2 regions of the Mesorhizobium sp. B2-4-12 genome follow, and region 2 is predicted to be linked to the other one. Evidence: predicted binding sites of a transcription regulator. Region 2 holds the regulator's gene; the other holds the start of a gene.
The links. The regulator PhoB, encoded in region 2, activates phosphate uptake and scavenging genes when phosphate is short. The targets are predictions, from matches to a motif close to TGTCATNNANCTGTCAT.
Positions count from the first base shown of each region.

Region 1: FJ934_RS05685 (ceramide glucosyltransferase) is a predicted target of PhoB. The motif match lies at 1,798-1,814, and genes of this name have one in related genera.

Region 1 covers NZ_VFVC01000006.1:39,444-42,651, forward strand. Annotated here, with positions in the region: gene FJ934_RS05680 (O-succinylhomoserine sulfhydrylase) at 1-529, shown strand, start outside; gene FJ934_RS05685 (ceramide glucosyltransferase) at 547-1,698, opposite strand; gene apaG (Co2+/Mg2+ efflux protein ApaG) at 1,918-2,310, shown strand; gene FJ934_RS05695 (Hsp33 family molecular chaperone) at 2,504-3,208, opposite strand, start outside.
Region 2 covers NZ_VFVC01000010.1:123,665-126,872, forward strand. Annotated here, with positions in the region: gene FJ934_RS08990 (ROK family protein) at 1-918, shown strand, start outside; gene phoB (phosphate regulon transcriptional regulator PhoB) at 931-1,620, opposite strand; gene phoU (phosphate signaling complex protein PhoU) at 1,736-2,443, opposite strand; gene pstB (phosphate ABC transporter ATP-binding protein PstB) at 2,469-3,208, opposite strand, start outside.

The DNA of each region.
Region 1 (3,208 bases), on a different contig from region 2:
CGTGATCCTGTCGGACAAGGAGTGGATCGACAAGAACCTGCACGACTATTTCCGCCATACCGGCCCCAGCCTGTCGCCCTTCAATGCCTGGACGCTGCTGAAGGGCCTGGAGACGCTGCCGCTGCGCGTGCGCCAACAGACGGAAAGCGCCGGCAAGATCGCCGACTTCCTCGCCGAGCAGCCGCAGATCGCCCGCGTGATCTATCCCGGCCGCGCCGACCATCCGCAGGCGGATATCGTCAAGAAGCAGATGTCGGGCGGCTCGACGCTGATCTGCCTCGACGTCAAGGGCGGCAAGCAGGCGGCTTTCGCCTTGCAGAACGCGCTCGACATCGTGCTGATCTCGAACAATCTCGGCGATGCCAAGAGCCTGATCACGCATCCGGCGACGACCACCCACAAGAACCTGACGGACGAGGCCCGCGCCGAACTCGGCATCGGGCCAGGTACGCTCAGGCTGTCGGTCGGCCTTGAGGATACCGACGACCTTCTGGAAGACATCGCGCAGGCGTTGCAGACGGCCAAGTAAGGCCTGCCTACGCGGCTTCAGGCGCGCGACGGCGTCTCCTCCAGTTCGGTCGCCTTGGTGCCGATGGTCATCGCATTGCCGCGCCAGTCGACGGCGCCGCCGAGCCAGCCACGTGCCCACATCGCCGGCAGGATGAGGTCGCGCACCATGATCGCCGCGACGATGCGCGATGACAGGTACCAGCCCTTGGACCAGGCCAGGGCACATTCCGGAAGGTAGAAGGCCGCCAAAACGGCGATGGCCGTGAGCGGCAGGCTGAAGCCGGCGCTTGCCGCCGCGGCCAGCGCAAGCAGCAGCGGCACCACGGCACCAGTCAGGATTTCAGGCGCGAAGAACAGCGGGAAGGTGACGCGGCGCAGGCGAGCCCAGCGGGCCTGGCGCGACCAGATCTCGCCAAGCGTGCGCCGGCCGAGCGGCTGCTCGAAAGGCGCGGCAACGAGATTGACGCGCAGGCCAAGCCCGTTCACCAGCTTGGTCGCGGCGGCGTCCTCGGCGATCTCGGCGGCCAGCGCGCGAATGCCGCCATTGGCATCCAGCATGGGCTTGTTCCACAGCATGCTCTTGCCCTGGGCAAAGCCTAGCCCAAGCGCCTCGCCGGCATATTGCCAGCGCGCCTGCAGCGTGTTGAGAAAGGCGCATTCGACCTCAGCCCAGAAGCCATCGGGCCGCGAACCGATCGGCGTCGAGCAGACAAGGCCGGTATCCGGCCGCCATGCCGCCATCAAATGCTGAATGTAGTCCCTCGGCATCAGCACGTTGGAATCGGCAAGAATGACCCAGTTGTGGCGCGCCGCTTCCCAGCCCTTGACGCAATTGTTGAGCTTGGGATTGGCGCTGATCCGATCATCGCCGATCAACAGGCGGGCTGGCACTTTGGGAAAGCGCCCCATGGCGGCACGGATCAGCGTGACCACCGGATCGTCGGCATGGGCGACGCAGAAGATCAGTTCATAGCGCGGCCAGTCGAGCGAGAAGGCGCGCTCCAGTGTCTCGTGCGTGAACGGCTCGACGCCACGCGATGGTACGACAATTGACACCGGCAGCGATCTGCCGGCTGGCGGTGCGATCGTGGTGCGCCGTTTCAGCTGTGAGGTGGCAAGCGCAATGCTGGCGGCATTTGAAAGGATGAGTGCGGTCGAGAGCGAGGCGGCTATGAGAGTGAGTTCCATCGATATCTGGTCACTCCAGAAAGGACGGCCCGCGTGACGGCCGTTTCAACAGGTCGGCAGAGCGCCGAGTCGCCCGTGCGCGCACACCACCATTGTCATGTGTCACTTAAATGACATTCTTTGCCGCCACCTGCCTTTCAGGGTCACGCGCGACAAGACGCGCACGTTGACCTGCTCGCTGGGAGCGCCGAAAGGTACCGGATTGTTTTGGAGCCGCTCATGTACCGCGCCGTCACGCGCAACATTGAAGTGCAGGTCAGGCCGTTCTATCTCGAGGATCGTTCGGACCCTTCGGAGAACCGCTACGTCTGGGGCTATCAGATAACGATCGACAACCAGTCGGACGAGTTCGTGCAGCTTCTGTCGCGCTATTGGCACATCACCGACGGAGCGGGCCGGGTCGAGGAGGTGCGCGGGCCGGGCGTTGTCGGGGACCAGCCCGAACTCAACCCCGGCGACAGCTATCAATACACGTCCGGCTGCCCGCTCTCGACGCCGTCAGGGATCATGGTCGGGCACTACACGATGCGCAACAAACGCGGCGAGACGTTCGACATCGCCATCCCCGCCTTCTCGCTCGACCTGCCGGGGACAAAGCGGACCGTGAATTAGACCTCAGCGATTGGCGAGGTCCGCTGCGATGGCGTCACTATTCGGGGAGAAATGCCCATCAGGGCAACGAGGGCGGCAGCTCGTGAGAACATACAAGCGCTGGGTGGATCCGCGCGATCACTGCCGAAGGTTGCGCTGCCCCTCATCCGCCTGCCGGCACCTTCTCCCCGTGAAAGGGGAGAAGACCGGTATTTCACTTCGCCGCCGCGAATTCCGCCGGGTCGAAGTCATATTGCTTCGAGCAGAATTCGCAGGCGACATGGATGCCGCCGTCCTCGGTGCTGTCCCTGATCTCCTGCGCGGAGAAGCCTTCGAGGATGCCGCGGATCTTGTCCCTGGAGCATGAGCACTGGTCGGCGACGGGGACGCCGCCGAAGACGCGCACGCCGTGCTCGTGGAACAGCCTGTAAAGCAGCCGCTCGGCGCCGATCGTGGGATCGATCAGTTCCGTCGGTTCGATGGTGCCGAGCAGCGCCAGCAATTCCTGCCAGGAATTGTCCGTGGGATCATGGATCTCCTCGCGCGGATCGCCATCGCCGCCATGCAGGTCCGGGACGCGCATGCGCTCGGACGCCTGCGGCAGGAACTGCGCCAGGATGCCGCCGGCACGCCACTGCTCGCGCGTGCCGCCGACGCCGGGCGTCAGCAGCTTGGCCACGGAGAGCCTGATGTCGGTCGGAATCTGTTCCGACTGGCGGAAATAGGTGCGTGCCGCGTCTTCCAGCGTTTCGCCGTCGAGCTGGACGATGCCCTGATAGCGTTGCGTATGGGCGCCCTGGTCGATGGTCAGCGCCAGCACGCCGCTGCCAAGCAGCGTCTGCTGGGACGTCTCGCCTGCCGCGACCAGTGCCTCGAGCCGATCCGCATCGAAGCGCGCGTAGGCGCGCAGCGCCGAGGG
Region 2 (3,208 bases):
GAGGAACAGCGCCGGCTGGATACGCTGACCATGTCGCGCGATGCACTGATCGGCGAATGCGTCGCCATCGTGCGGCGGCGCCTGGAGGATCCCGACCTCGACGTGCGCAGCGTCGCCCGCATCGCGCTGGCGATCCAGGGCATCACCGACACCGATGCCCGGGCAATGCTGTGGTCGCCCATCACGCCGCAGACCGACATCGCCTTCGCCGACATACTCGAAGCCGAGTTCGGCATCCCCGCCACCGTGGAGAATGACTGCAACATGATGGCGGTGGCGCTGCGCTGGCGCGATCCGGAGCGCTACCGCGACGACTTCATCGCCATTCTCCTTTCGCACGGTATCGGCATGGGCCTGGTGCTGAAGGGCGAGCTCTTCACCGGCACCCATTCCTCGGGCGGCGAATTCGGCCATATGATCCATCGGCCAGGCGGCGCGCTCTGCCGCTGCGGGCGGCGCGGCTGCGTCGAAGCCTATGCCGGCAATTACGCCATCTGGCGCAACGCCAGGCAGCTCAGCGAGGACACCGAGCCGGTCGCCGATGTCAGCGACGCGCAGATGCGGGCGCTGGCGGCGACGGCGCGGCAAACGGACGGGCCCGAGCGGGAGGCCTACCGCAGGGCCGGCGAGGCGCTGGGCTACGGCCTCGGCAGCCTGTTCGCGCTGATCGATCCCGCCCCCGTCGCCATGGTCGGCGTCAGCGCCGCCGCCTTCGACCTGATCGAGCCGGCATTGCGCGAGGCCATCGCCCAGACCGCCGGCGGCCAGCACTCGAAATCGATTTCCTTCGACACCGAGCCCAACGAGTTGCCGCTGATCCGCGAGGGCTGCGCCATGCGGGCGCTGACCTTCGTCGACCAGGAGATTTTCGCGCCGGGCATGCAGGCGAAAGCCGGCTCCGGGAAGAACGTGGCCTGAATAAAGTCGCGCTCAATCCTCGCGGATTGCATACCCCGCACCACGAATGGTGCGGATGACGTCGGGCATGCGGCCGTTATTGACCGCCTTGCGCAACCGGCCGACATGCACATCCACCGTGCGCTCGTCGATATAGATCGTCTCCCCCCAAACATTGTCGAGCAGCTGGCTGCGCGAAAACACCCGGCCGGGATGACGCATCATGAATTCGAGCAGGCGGAATTCGGTCGGCCCGAGCCGGATCTCGCTCTTCTTGCGGTAGACGCGATGTGATTCGCGGTCGAGCACGATGTCGCCCACCTTGAGCACGCTGGACAGCACTTCCGGCTTGGCGCGGCGCAGCAGCGCCTTGACCCTGGCCATGAATTCCGGTGTCGAGAACGGCTTGACCAGATAATCGTCGGCGCCGGTCGAAAGGCCGCGCACGCGGTCGCTTTCCTCGCCGCGCGCCGTCAGCATGATGATCGGCAGCCGCTCGGTCTCGGGCCGCATCCTTAGCCGGCGACAGAGTTCGATCCCGGACACCGCCGGCACCATCCAGTCGAGCACCAGGAGGTCGGGGACGTTCTCCTGCAGGCGAATCTCCGCCTCGTCGCCGCGCGGGACCACCTCGACCTGGTAGCCTTCCGATTCCAGATTGTAGCGGAGGAGCACGCCGAGTGGCTCCTCATCCTCCACCACCATGATGCGTGGCGCGATCATCGACTGGTCACCTCTAAGGCAATTCCAGGAAAAGTGTGAAGCGGTTTTCCGTCCGGAATTGCATGGAAACAAGAGAGAGAGCGGTTTTCCGTAAAACGGTGAACCGCTCTGACGATCAAGCCGCCGGCGCCGACATCGCCGTTTCGTCCTGCTTCGGACGATTCGCGGGCAGCTGCGTACCGGTCAGCACATAGTAGGCATTCTCGGCGATGTTGGTCACATGGTCGCCGATGCGCTCGAGATTCTTGGCGCAGAACAACAGATGCGTGCAAGCCGTGATGTTGCGCGGATCCTCCATCATGTAGGTGAGAAGTTCGCGGAACACGGAGGTGTATTTGACGTCGATACGTTCGTCATCGGCGCGCAGCTTGGCAAGGGCCTCGGCATCGTGCGCCGCATACTCCTCGATCACGCCCTGCACCTGGATCAGCACCAGCTGCGCCATGGCGTCGATGGAATGCGACAGGTCGCGCGGCGTGGTGGACAGGCCGACCGTACCGACGCGCTTGGCGATGTTCTTGGCAAGGTCGCCAATGCGTTCGAGGTCACCGGCCATGCGGATCGACCCGACGACATGCCGCAGATCGTCGGCCATCGGCTGGCGCTTGGCGATCAGCGTGATGGCGCGGTCGTCGAGTTCGCGCTGGCGCGCGTCCATGATGACGTCGTCGGAGACAACGCGCTGTGCCAGCGCGTTGTCGGAGTTCAGCAGCGCCTTGGTGGCGCCGCCGACCATCGAGCTGGCGAGATCGCCCATGTCGCTGATCAGCCTGCTGATCTGTCCGAGATCCTCGTCGAAAGAAGCGACTGTGTGTTCGGCCATGATCCTGGTCCTCGTATGCGTGAGATCAGCCGAAGCGGCCGGTGATATAGTCCTGCGTGCGCTTCTCGCGGGGCGATGTGAAGATCTTCTCGGTACGGTCGAACTCGACCAGCTCGCCCAGATACATGAAAGCCGTCTGGCGCGACACGCGCGCCGCCTGCTGCATGTTGTGGGTGACGATGACGATCGTGTAGTCGGCCTGCAGCTCGTCGATCAGCTCCTCGATCTTGGCGGTCGACAGCGGGTCGAGCGCCGAGGCCGGCTCGTCGAGCAGGATGACCTCCGGCTTCACCGCCACGGTACGGGCGATGCAAAGACGCTGCTGCTGGCCGCCCGAAAGGCTGAGCCCGCTGGCGTTGAGCTTGTCCTTGACCTCGGTCCACAGAGCCGCGCGCTTCAGCGCCTGCTCGACACGGCCGTCCATCTCGGCCTTGCTGATCTTCTCATAGAGCCTGACGCCGAACGCGATGTTTTCATAGATCGACATCGGAAACGGCGTCGGCTTCTGGAACACCATGCCGATCTTGGTGCGCAGCAGGTTGAGGTCCTGCGAGCGGTCGAGAATGTTCCGGCCGTCAAGCAGCACCTGACCCTCGGCGCTCTGCCTCGGGTAGAGCTCGTAGATGCGGTTGAAGACGCGCAGCAGCGTCGACTTCCCGCAGCCCGAAGGACCGATGAAGGCGGTGACACTGCGCTCGGGCAGCGACAGGCTGATGTCCTTCAGCGCCTTCGACTGGCCATAGTAGAAATTGAGGTCCTTGACCT